3 regions of the Paraburkholderia sp. RL17-380-BIE-A genome follow, and region 1 is predicted to be linked to each of the others. Evidence: riboswitches for the same ligand, from Rfam matches in the RefSeq annotation. Region 1 holds a riboswitch; each other region holds the start of a gene.

Evidence for each region. Region 1 has a riboswitch for cobalamin ahead of cobW (cobalamin biosynthesis protein CobW). Riboswitches for the same ligand answer to the same signal wherever they lie in the genome.
Region 2: another riboswitch for cobalamin. It lies ahead of P0D68_RS32205 (CbtB domain-containing protein); the one in region 1 lies ahead of cobW (cobalamin biosynthesis protein CobW).
Region 3: another riboswitch for cobalamin. It lies ahead of P0D68_RS05680 (TonB-dependent receptor domain-containing protein); the one in region 1 lies ahead of cobW (cobalamin biosynthesis protein CobW).

Annotation. Positions count from the first base shown of each region.
Region 1 is NZ_JARESQ010000030.1:5,575-9,783, reverse strand. Features, by position in the region: gene cobA (uroporphyrinogen-III C-methyltransferase) at 1-693, opposite strand, end outside; cobalamin riboswitch at 934-1,188, opposite strand; cobalamin riboswitch at 1,256-1,536, shown strand; gene cobW (cobalamin biosynthesis protein CobW) at 1,756-2,847, shown strand; gene cobN (cobaltochelatase subunit CobN) at 2,854-4,209, shown strand, end outside.
Region 2 is NZ_JARESQ010000026.1:28,004-32,212, forward strand. Features, by position in the region: gene P0D68_RS32200 (CbtA family protein) at 712-1,443, opposite strand; gene P0D68_RS32205 (CbtB domain-containing protein) at 1,455-1,685, opposite strand; adenosylcobalamin (AdoCbl) riboswitch at 1,688-1,840, opposite strand; gene P0D68_RS32210 (histidine phosphatase family protein) at 1,929-2,522, shown strand; gene P0D68_RS32215 (hypothetical protein) at 2,546-2,986, opposite strand; gene P0D68_RS32220 (alpha/beta hydrolase) at 3,091-4,104, opposite strand; gene P0D68_RS32225 (MFS transporter) at 4,124-4,209, opposite strand, start outside.
Region 3 is NZ_JARESQ010000003.1:102,754-106,962, reverse strand. Features, by position in the region: gene P0D68_RS05685 (FecCD family ABC transporter permease) at 1-629, opposite strand, end outside; gene P0D68_RS05680 (TonB-dependent receptor domain-containing protein) at 669-2,540, opposite strand; cobalamin riboswitch at 2,632-2,888, opposite strand; gene P0D68_RS05675 (ATPase) at 3,096-3,452, shown strand; gene P0D68_RS05670 (cell division protein ZapA) at 3,449-3,763, shown strand; RNA gene ssrS (6S RNA) at 3,899-4,080, shown strand.

The DNA of each region.
Region 1 (4,209 bases):
GCCGCCGATCACCACGATCGCCGGCGAGCCGAGTCCGGCACGCGCGACGGTGTCGGCGAACTCGCCGAGCCGCGCGAGCGCATGGCGTTGCTCCGGACGGGTGGCCGATTCGATCGCCGCGCATGGCGTGTCGGCGCTCATGCCGGCCGCGAGCAACGCGTCGACGATATCGTGCAGCCGCCGCATGCCCATATAGATCACGAGGGTCATGCGCGTAGCGACGAGCGCGGCCCAGTCGGGTTCGCCGCTGCCCGCGCCGTGCCCGGTGACGAATACCACGCCTTGCGCGTGATCGCGGTGCGTGACGGGAATGCCGATGGCCGCGGGCGCGGCGATGCCCGCCGTAATGCCGTTGATGACCTCCACCTCGACGCCCGCCGCATGCAGCGCCTGCTGTTCTTCGCCGCCCCGGCCGAACACGAACGGATCGCCGCCTTTCAGGCGCGCGACGCTGCGCCCGGCCCGCACGTGTTCGAGCAACTGCGCGACGATGCCGGCCTGCGGCGTGGACGGATGGCCGCCGCGTTTGCCGACGTAGACGACCTGCGCGTCGGCGCGCGCGAACTGCAGCACGTCGGGATTCACCAGGTCGTCGACCAGCACCACATCGGCTTGGGCCAATGCGCGAGTTGCCTTGAGGGTCATGAGTTCGACGTCGCCGGGGCCGGCGCCGATCAGCCAGGCGCGGGTCATCGCAACGTGCATGGCGAGCGCCATGTCGTGACGGGCGGAAAGGGGCGAAGCGCGCAGGCGCGCCGGATGACGGACTTTGGGGGCATGCAGTGCTACGGATTCAGGCACGGCGAAACGCGCGGCTCGCCACGGTCCCTTTGGGAACGGATCGACGAACGGATGCGCCACGTCGTGCTTCAGCGCCTTCACATCCGTCCCTCGCGGATTCCGGCGGCCGGCGGCGTGATGTTGCCCTGAGGTTCGCCGCCTCCGCGTCTGGCCGGTATCCGGGCTGGCGGCCTCATGCGCTTTGCCTTCCCGTCCGCATTCATTCGTTGGAATGTCATGGACAGTGGCATCGAAAAAACGCATGCGCGGCGCGGGATGAAAGACATCGCGCCGCAGGTCGCTTACCGTTGCGGGGACAGCACAGGTTGAGCGCGTAAAGCGCGGCCTGTTTCCCGTTTAACTGCACACGCGAATGCATGTGCGGGCACCAAACGCGCGCATACGATAGCACATGGCGTCCCGCCCGATAAGCGCTTGCGGCTTGCGTTTCCTTGACGGCACCGGGCCGCGGGCCTACACTCGCACGCACTTTGGTGCTCGTGTGCGCGCTCGTGCGCATGCAGTTAAACGGGAAACAGGGTGCCCGCCTGCCATGGATCGGGTCAACCTGTGCTGCCCCCGCAACGGTAAGCGAAATGTGGTGCTGCGGTAAGTTCTTTAGCGCCACGGAGCCGGCTTCGATGTCCACGCGCAAGGCCGCGTCGGCATATCACCACTGGGCGAGAAATCACTCGCCCGGGAAGGGGAAGCGGCGCTTTCGCCAGCCCGGATACCGGCCAGAATACGAAGGGCGAACGCCGCGGGGATGCGGCGGTGCGTTCATGATCTCATTCCCGCTTCCTGTTTTTCTGTTGTCGCGGCAACCCGTCGTTCGTCCCCGTGTTGTGTTGTCGTTCTGGCTCGCTGGGCTTACGCGCCGCTTACCTGGCTACCCGGCCGATGCACGCAGACGCGCAGACAGACACACAAAAACACGCCGGCGTGCACGTGCAACTCCTACGGATGGACCTCACGATGCAAACTCAAATGCGCAAGATCCCCGTCACCATCGTCACGGGCTTTCTCGGCAGCGGCAAGACCACGCTGCTGCGGCACATTCTTCAGCATGCGGGCGGCAAGCGCATCGCGGTGATCGTCAACGAGTTCGGCGAACTCGGTATCGACGGGGAAATTCTCAAGGGTTGCGGAATCGGTTGCGATGAAAACGGCGTCGAAACCGAAGGCCAACTGTTTGAACTCGCCAACGGGTGCCTGTGCTGCACCGTGCAGGAAGAGTTTTTTCCGGTGATGGAAAAACTCGTCGAGCGCCGCGATCAGATCGATCACGTGCTGATCGAGACGTCGGGGCTCGCGTTGCCCAAGCCGCTGGTGCAGGCTTTCAACTGGCCGCAGATCAAGAACAGCTTTACCGTGGATGCCGTGGTCACCGTTGTGGACGGCCCGGCTGCGGCAAGCGGTCAGTTCGCCGACAACCCCGTCGCCGTGGATGCACAGCGCAAGGCCGATCCGAATCTCGACCACGAATCGCCGTTGCACGAACTGTTCGAAGATCAGTTGTCCGCCGCCGATCTGGTGATTCTGAACAAGACCGATTTGCTCGACGACGCGCAGCAAAACGCGGTCGAGCTGGTGATTCGCGAAGAGATTCCGCCGCAAGTGAAGATCGTGCGCGCGCAGATGGGCCGGCTCGATCTGCATACGTTACTGGGGCTCGAAGCCGCCTCGGAAGACACGATTCACCTGCGCCACGATCACCACGGTTCCGCCGAAGACGCCGACCACCATCACGACGAATTCGATTCGGTGGTCGTGCAGGCGAATGCGCTCTCGCGCGAAGCAGTGATCGCCGCGCTGCAAGGGCTCGTCGAAACGAACACGATCTATCGCGTCAAAGGGTTCGCGGCGCTGCCGGGCGCGGCGATGCGCCTCGTGATTCAGGGCGTGGGCCGCCGCTTCGACAGCTATTTCGATCGACGCTGGCAGGCTGGCGAAAGCGGCCCGAGCCGCTTCGTGCTGATTGGCGAGGATCTCGATCAGGCCGCGTTGCAGCGTGCGTTCGACGTGGCGCTCGGCGTGCCGTCGAGCGTCGAAACGCAACAGGCGTAAGCGCTCATGCATCTGCTGCGCACCACGCCGGGCGGTTTCGTCGACGATACACAAGGCGTGATCCGTATCGATCAGCAGCCCGCCGACATCGTCGTGCTCAGCTCCGCCGATACCACGCTGTCGCTGCTCGCGAGCGTGATTGCGCGCATGGGTGAAGGTTTCCCGAGCGTGCGGCTCGCGAACGTCACGTATTTGCGGCAACCGGCCTCGGTCGATTTCTACGTCGAAGACGTCTTGCAGCACGCGCGTGTGGTGGTGGTCGATCACCTCGGCGGCGAAGCGTATTGGCCTTACGGTATCGAGCAGGTGGTGGCGCTCGCCGAGCGCAAGCAGCAGACGCTCGCGATGTTCTCCGGCGATTTGCAGGAAGATCCGAACCTGCTCGCGCGCAGTACTGCAAGCGCCGATCTGTGCCATCAACTGTGGCGTTATCTGCGCGAGGGCGGTGCGCAGAATGCCGAGGCGTTCCTGCGCTGTATCGCGCACCGGACCTTCGGCTGGGGACGCGAGCCTGCGCCGCCGCGCGCGTTGCCTGCCGCGACGCTCTATCATCCCGGGCGTGACACGCCGACTATCGCCGACTGGCAGGCGCGCTGGCAACCAGACGCGCCGGTCGCGGCGATCCTGTTCTACAAGGCGCATCTGCAGGCGGCCAATACGGCCGTGTTCGACGCGCTGATCGACGCGCTCGAAGCGCAAGGCCTGAATCCGTTGCCGATCGCGATTACCTCGCTCAAAGACGTGTTCAGCCGCGAAATCGTGCAATCGCTGTGCGCAGAGCACAATGCCGCGCTGGTGCTGAATACGACCGCCTTCGCCGCGACCGCGATCGACGACCCGGAGCCGCTCGCGCTCGCCGGCGACGCGCCGGTGTTCCAGGTGATTCTGAGCGGCGGCAATCGTGAAGACTGGCAAAAGGACAATCACGGCCTCAATTCGCGCGATATCGCCATGCATATCGCGCTGCCGGAAGTGGACGGCCGCATCATTACGCGCGCCATCAGCTTCAAGGGGCTGGCATACCGTTGTCCGCACACTCAGGTCGACGTGGTGCGGTATCAGCCGGACGCCGAGCGTGTGGCGTTTCTCGCGGAATTGAGCCGACGCTGGTGCCGTCTGCGTTCACTCGATAACGCGGACAAGACAGTCGCGTTGATTCTCGCCAACTATCCGATGAGCGAAGGGCGCATCGGCAACGGCGTGGGACTCGATACGCCGGCCTCGGTGGTCCGCATTCTGTCGATGCTGCGCGACGAAGGCTATCGTCTCGCCGACTTGCCCGCCGACGGCGACGCGCTGCTGAAGAAGCTCACCGAGGGTGTGACCAACGATCCGGTGGTGCGCGATCTGCGTCCCGCACTG
Region 2 (4,209 bases), on a different contig from region 1:
CGGTCAGCAGTAGCGGTGGGTAATCAGTTTGACCTCCAGTCAGCGAATACGCGCACACCTTCCAGCAAGACGCGTGGGGTTAGCGCGAGCCAGTAGCTAAAGTCCGGTACCCCGCATTCGATGGGCTCCGCCTGTCGGTTCCTCGGCGATCGCGTTCGACCGCATTCCCGCGCCCATGCGGGCGGGCTCGAATCGGCTAAGCGCAAGTGGTCTGAACCTGGCAAGTACTGTCGCGGACGTGCTGAATACCATTGGAGCGGTAATTGCGAGTGTCGCCGATGCGTTGGCCCGGTTCAGGCGCAGGTGGCGGCGCCCTGGGCAAATACGACGGCCCTCCGTTGGACTCAACCAGCCCATTAGTTCTTGACCTGACCGGCTCAGGAATAAACCTGCCCCCTGAACACCAGCGCGACTTATTTCGACCTGAACAACAACGGCTTTGCCCGACAAACCGGCTGGATTGGCGCGGGCATAGGATTGCTCTGCTTTGCCCCCGACGACCGGGCCGCGAAGCTGGGACGTCTCACTGCTGGAACTTTATCCACAGATTCTGTGCTCAAGCCTGTGGATAACCACCCCACAACAGCCCCAACTCCTTGACGCACAAACCTTCTCGACCCCTGCGCGCAAACAGCGACGAGCCAGGCAGAGAACGCCGGGCACAACCACCGAGGCGGTTGCGCCCATCGCCTCCACCAACCATCAAGCCGACTACACCGCCGGCCGACCGCCCAACCGCATAAACGCACCGCGCTCAACGAGCGCGCCGAACAGCAGTCCAATCGTCGTCCACATGATCGCCTGCATACCAAGCGCCGCCACACGGAACTTCCACAGCAGCGCCGCCGGAAAACCCTCCGGCACTTCATTGAAAGTCGGCATCGACAGTTGTACCGCCGCGATAATCACGACAAACACCAACCCCGCCACGATCGAGCCATTCCACGCGCCGAGTTTCGCGCCCACACGGCGCCGCACCTTGAGCGAAAACACCATCGCGGCCAGCGAGATCGCAATCATCAGGAAGAACAGGCCCGTGCGCGTCCCGATCGTCTCCGGGTCGCCGACCGCAGGCGGGTTCGCCGGATACTTCAGGTTGGGAACGACCGCCAGCGCAATGAACGCACCGAGCGCCAGCCACGCGGACAACGCGCGTGCGCTCAATGCCCCCGCGCGCCCATACGCGTAAGCGAACACCAACGAGAACAACCCGCCAAACGCCGCGCCGTACACCACCACCCCGGTCAACAGGCCGAGTCCTTGTTGCGTCTCGCGGCTCACCATCGCGGGTTCGGGCGCCTCGTCTTTCGCGGCATCGGCCCTTTCTTCGAATGAGATCGCCTGATTGACTTGCGGCTCGCCCGCGACCCGGGCGAAGCCGAACGTGAGCAGTCCCGCGGCGATGCCTGCCAGCATCCCGCGCACCAACAATTTACCGACCATGTCCGACTCCGTTAGTGACAGGGAAAGCCGAGCAGATGGCGACCGTCGTGCACGAACTCATGCACGTACATGCCGGGCACCAGCGATGTGGCGCCCTGTTCCGCACCCACGAAGTAAAGCGCGAGCAACAGCAGCAGCCCCCCGAACACGACCCACGGCAGCAACTCGCGCAGCGGAATCGGCGTGGGTTCAAAAACGGGCTGAGAAGCGGCCTGCGAAGCGGGATCGAAAACAGCTGTCATGATGGACATCTCCTGGGGTTACGCGCCCCGATAGTCGTTGCAGAGGAATGATGCGAAGCTCAGGTCTGGCTTTCGGCATGTGCTGTCGATTACAGTGGCGCGACCGCGCCGGGTTTTCACCGGCTTCCGTGCTTCGCAGTCCGGCTATTCTACGCGCTAAACTCCGGCACCCGGCAACGCAAAGCGGATGCACCCTTTCCGCCAACGCCAGGCTTCGGCGCAGCCTCACAGGAAATGAACAGAGTGGACATACGGCTATTACTGATCAGCCACGCATCGACCGCAGCCCAACGTGCAGGCCGTTTTCCCGCTGATGACCCGCTCGACGCCCGCGCTATCGCAGAAGCCCGCGTCCACGCCACGAACACACGTCTGGCGATCGCGGAAAGCGCGTCAGCCTATGTGAGCCCGGCCGTCTGCGCACGAGATACGGCGGCGGCCCTCGGCCTCGCCGCGTCGGTCGATGTCGCGCTGGCGGACATGAACTATGGCCATTGGCGAGGGCGGCGGCTTGCCGATCTCGAAGCCGAAGCGCCGCAAGACCTCGCCGCATGGATACGCGATCCCGACGCCGCGCCGCACGGCGGCGAGTCGTTCAGTCAGCTCGTAAAGCGGGTAGGAGAATGGCTCGTTGCGCTAGGCGGCACGCCCGACCTTGCATCGGCCGATATGTACAACGTGGTCGCCGTCACGCATGCTCCGCTTCTCAGAGCAGCGATCGTGTATGCGCTTGGCGCATCGACCGCAGTGTTTTCGCGCATTGAAATCGCACCGCTTTCGATGATCGAGTTGCGGCGCTCATCACGCGGCTGGTCGTGGTGGCCGGCGACGCATTAGCCGCTTTCACGCCGCAGCCCGATTCACTTACCCGACACCACCAGGCGCAACTTGTTCGAACCCGTCGGCGTTACGGCAATGTCGGTCCGCTTGCCCTTCGCACCGAGATAAAAGTGCTGCCGTCCCGGCGAATTCTGGTCGTGTGTCGCGTCGGGCAAACACGACGCGACGTCGGCCGCGACCGCTTGCAGCGCGTCCGCATTTGAACCGGCGTCGTGATGCGGCGTCCACGTGCATTGGTAGCTGCCGTGGCTCGCCGAACATTGCGCGTCGTCGCCGTAGGGTTGCGCGACGCCTTTGCCATCGTCCGGCGTCAACGACGCGAGGCCGCCAGGCGCCGCCGCTACGATGCGTTTCAGTGATGCACAGGGGCTAGGCGCGTCGTCGGCATTGGCGCTGCACGGCAGCAACGCGCCGAATGATGCAACGGCAAGCGCGGAGGCAAGCAATCGGGTTCTGTTCATGTCGGCGCGGTCCTCGAAGTGGCTTACAAGTAGCATGAAGCGAAGTAGCACGCTTCGTGCCCATGCGCGCCGAGCGCCTCACGCTCGCTCTCGCGCAACGCGCATCACAGACCAGCACCAAACAAAGCAGCCAGTCCTTGAGGCGATGAGAAAATCCCTTTGGCATCGTGCCCGACACCATCGATCACGAACGTCCGATGCGTCGCCAATCCTTCCGCATGCCGCGCCGCCATATAACGCGCATAAGCGAGTCCTCGCCCGAGACGGTGGCTTCCTTGCGTTTGCGCGGCGCATGAACGGTCGAGCGCAGGATGCTGCGGATCGCAATCCGCGCCGCCGAGCAGCACGGTGACGTCGCGTTGCGCGTAGCGCGCTTCGAGCGCCGCCGCGGAACCAGCGTCGCCCGACTCGCGCGCGTAAGCCGGCAAATCCTTGAGCCCATACTTCCAGCGATTGAACGACGGGCACATCGCCCTATCGAACTCCGCGAACTCGCCAGAGGCTGTAGGCCGCAGCGCATCGAAATACACATACGACGAAGGATTCGCCACCACGTATCGCAGCACAATGCCGCGTGCGGTGAGCGGTGCCTCGCTGCGCGCGACCACCGCATAGCGCTGCACGACCTGCCCGCCGCCCGAGTGCCCGGCGACCACCACCTCGGCGAGCGACGCGAACTGCTCGCGTGATGCGAGCGTGTGCACAATGGCGTCGAGTACATCGAATGAACTGATCGGCGCGGGACCTTCGGCGTTTTCGCCGCCCATCCAGCTCGTCCAGTCCCAATGCAATGTGGACGGCGGCAACGCATGCGCTTCGACATCCGCGGTCGCGAGAAACTGCGGCACGATCAGCAGCGTATCGGCCGCGCTGCCGCCGGCAAGTGCGCACGACCGCTCGGCGAGATCAAAGTAAGTGTCGCCGTTGCGCAGGCGGCCGTGAATCAGAATCACGGCGCGTCGAACGTCGCGCGTCGGCGCCAGCCAGTCGCCATTCGCGAACACGGGCACAGTGCCGCTGCCGGCTCGCGTCGTGACGTTCAGATGCCGGCTCGCGACCACCGCCACCGGACGTTCATTCGGCGCTCGCTCGTCGTCTGTCATCAAGTACTGGGTCATGCAATACGCTCGTGGTTGATCAATGAGTGGCGGGCCTCGGCGCAGTGTCACCCGCCATACGTCCGGCACGCGTGAAGTACACCATCGCGAGCGACACAAAACCGG
Region 3 (4,209 bases), on a different contig from region 1:
CCCGTGAGCCAGAACAGCATGCCGCGCAAGCGGTTGTCGGGCGCGAGATTGAGCAGCAAGGTGATGAGCGCGCCCCAACCCGCGGCGATCACCGCGCCGGTGAGCAGCAGACGCGGCGACGTGTCCTGCGGCTCGCCGCGCCACAACTCACGGCGCGCGAGGCCGAGCACCAGCAGGATCGACACGAAGGCGCCGGCGAAGGCGCTCGCGTCGACGATCGACCAGGCGCAACCGGCGATCATCGCGACGAGCGCGAAAGTCGCCGCGCCGCCGGACACACCCAACACGTACGGTTCGGCGAGCGGATTGCGCAACAGCACCTGCAGCAGCGCGCCGGCCAATGCGAGCAACGCGCCGCAGGCAAAGCCGGCCACCGCGCGCGGTAAACGCAGCGTGCGGACGATCTCCGCAGTCAGATCGGAGGCACCGCCAGACGGCGCATGCGAGGGCATCAGCGCCGCCAACACGCGCATCGGCGCGAGCGAGACGCTCCCCAACGCGAGCGACGCCATCAGCACCGCCAGCGCGATCACGGCAAGCGCAAGCCAGATCGCGGCCGCGCGCTTCGCGCTCATCACGCGCAGCGTTGCGGGCATCGAACCCGAGTGGCGGCTAGTGGATCGGCTCATGTAGCGGCTCATCCGCGCAGTCTCAACAAGGCGTGTCCACTACTGCTGCTGCCAACCAACCGTGAGATACGCACCGCGCCGCGGCGAGTTATACGAGTAGGCCGTTTCATAGTCCTTGTTGAACAGATTCTGGATTTGCGCGGCCACGTACCATGCTTTCGTGATGTTGTAGCGCGCCGACAGATTCACCACGCCATAGCCGCCCAGCTTGCCGCTGCTGTCGTCGCGCGGGCCGCTCACGATCCATTCGCCGCCGACGCGCCACCCGGCGATACTGCGGTTCACCGTCAGCGAGCCGAAGCGCCGCGCGCGCCGCACGAGGTCGACGTCGTTGTCGAGGTCGACTGGGTTTTGCAGTGTTACCGAGGCGCGCACGTCCGTCTCGCCGACATGCCCGCTCCACGATCCTTCGAGTCCCTGCACCTTCGCATGGCCGACATTCTCGGCCAGATAGATGCCGGGCGTTACCTGCTCGTAGTTAATCAGATTCGAATAGCGCGTCTGGAATGCGGTGAGACGCATCACACCGAGCGCATTCGACGCGTACTGCAGCGCGGCTTCGATCGAATGACTGCGCTCCGGCTGAATCGACGGATTGCCGCTGAGCGGATAGTACAGATCGTCGAAACTCGGCGCGCGAAACGAATCCGAGTAGCTTGCACTCACCTTCCAATGGCTGGTGATGTCGAAGCCGTAGCCAAGATAGTAACTGTTCGCTCCGCCGAAATCGGAATACTGGTCGCGCCGCACGTTGGCCTGAATCTGGTTGCGCCCAAAGCGCCCCGTATAGCCGACAAAACCCGAATCCACATGCCGGTCGGGCGCCGCGAACGTATCCGAGTCGAGGCTCTGGTCGAGATGCTCGTAGCCGACCTGCAGCTTCTGCTGCGCGGCCAGCGCGAAATCGTTCTGCCACGTGTACTGGCGATTGTCGGTATCGAAGCGGCCGTTATAGACGCCGTTGGTGTTCGACACGCTGCGGTCGTCGCCTTCGGAGACGATGAAGTGAGTCGTCCACCAGTCGGTCAGCTTGCCGTTCGCGAACACCGAGACCTGGCGCACTTTGCTATACAGGTTGTTCAGATCGGTCGGCAGTCCGTACGCGTTGTCGTAGCTGTTGTTGCCGTTCGACTGGAAGTAGCTCGCGCCGGCATCCCATTTGTCGTTGAACTTGTGACGCAACGAGGCCGAGATGCTCTCGTTCAGATAGCCGTTCGCATTCGGATTGGCGCCGGGCGCCTCACGCGGATTGAGCGACGAAAAACCGTCGTCCTTCGAGCGCGCGAGCGAAATGCTGAAGGTCGTCTTGCCGTCTTTATCCAATGCGCCGTTCACGCCCGCCTGCTGCGTCTGCGTGTGATAGCTGCCGTAGCCGAGCGAAAAATTGAAACGCGGCGGATGGTCGCCGCCGTCTTTCGTGAACACCTGCACCACGCCGCCGATCGCGCCGGAACCGTACAACGCCGACACGTTGCCGTTCACCACCTCGACGTGATCGACCTGGTCGAGCGGAATCTGCGCGAGTTGCGCGGAACCCAGGCTCACCGAATCGACGCGCACGCCGTCGATCAGCAGCAGCGATTGCGTCGAGGACGCACCGCGCAGGAAGAGGCTCGTCGTCGAACCGGGGCCACCTGTACGCGAGATTTGCGCGCCTGGCGCGAGTTGCAGCAGGCCGGGCAGATCGGTCGCGGTGGTGTCGGCGAGATCCTGCTGGTCGAACAGCGCGGTCTGCGGGATCGCATCGGCGAGTGCCTGCGGCCCGCGCTCGGCGGTCACCACGATCGGTGACAATACCGCGGGCGACGCATCAGCCGCCGACGCAGAAGACGAAGGTGCAGCTTGCGCGTGCGCGACGATCGGCAGGCCCGCGAAGGCAAGCAGCGCCGCACGAGCGATGGGGGACAGCATGGGGTGAAAGTCCTGTGGGTAGCGTGCGCGGCCTGCTTCCCCGCAGGCCGATGCGTAACGAGGCGCCCGCGTATTTAACATTTTCGCGCGTGACGTGCCTCTCCCTCTGGCCGGTATCCGGGCTGACGACATATCGATCCCGCCTTCCCACGCGTGACGCGCAGTGGCACACTCGCGAGTTGAACTTCCAACACGCGATCAGGATCGACTTGCATGACGAATGCGGTCGCTTACCGTTGCGGGGGCAGCGCAGGTTGGCGCGTTCTGGCGAACCGCGCCCCCTGCTTCCCGTTTAACTGCGCGCGCCGTTGAAAAGCGCACGCGGGCACCAGAGTGCGGCCAGTTTAGGAGCGGCCTCGGGGTCCGTCAAGAATGAGTGGGACCGCAGACTACCGTTCTGTTAAGTGCAGGCTATTGTCCGACGCACGAGTACTTTTTCATCATATGGTCGATAAAAGCCTGCACAAAGCAATGTTGTTACGTCTCGAAACGAGACAATTGTCGGAACCTGCGACATTCCGCGCTAAAATGCGATGTCTTTAGAGGACGCAGCACATGCTCACCGAACTCGAAACACTTTCACAGAATATCGGCAAGCTGATCGCGATCAGCCAACGCCACAATGAAGCGCGACTCGCGCTCGAAGAGCAGCTCGCCCAATCGCGCGCCGACGTCGAAGCCACGCGCACGGAACTTGCAATGCTGCGCGAGGAACGCAATGCGCTGCAGGCGGAACGCGACGCGCTGTCGGCAAAGATCGACGACGCCCAGGTGCGCCTGAATGCGATCCTCGAAAAGCTGCCGCGTGCCCGCGCAAACAGCGAGCCCGACAGCCAGCTCGATCTGCTCGAGCCCGCCCCGCACGAAGTCGAAGCGCAGAGCGATGAGACCCGCCACGGAGAAAATGCATGACCACCAAGCAGATCGAAGTATCGATTCTCGGCGTGCCCTATCGCCTCGCCTGCTCGCCGGAAACGGAAGGCGCGCTGCTTGAAGCGGTCGCACGCGTCGACGCCGAAATGTCGAAGATCCGTAACAATAGCAACGTGCGCGGCACGGATCGCATTGCTGTCATGGCTGCGCTGTCGCTGGCATCGGAACTGCTTCGGCTGCAATCGAGCGTGAGACACGGAGAAGCATTTCCCGCTGAGGAAATCCGGCGTACAATGCATCAAATGAACGAACAACTAGGTACTGTGATTCAGCAGTACAGCATGCAGTAAGTAACGTGTGTTATCGTGCGGCCGGTCCTGAGATCGGCGGCGGATTCAAACGGAGTGTGTGAGGACAAGGCGTCCAAGATTCTGCAAACGTTTGAGTTCAATCGGTCGTTTTCGTGATTTAGCTTTATCGGTTTAGCTTCCCTGCCTGGTTCGCCAAGGTCATATATTCCTTGAACCAATGCCATGTGCACGGTTGCGGAAATTTGTAGCACGGGTGTGCGCGTCACTCTGTCTGATGTACCCGAAGTGTTGCTAACTGCGACCAATTCTGAACCCCCGGTTCAGGATGCCGGCCTAGCGGCTAAGGCGGGGACCTTATTTAGAACGGCATCGGACTTCGGTTCGGTGCCGTTTTTCTTTGGGTGCCAGTTTTGCGCGCTGTCTTTGCGCGATGTTTCTTGTACGCCGATTTCTTCCGCATCTTCAAACCCTTAACGTTCAACTAC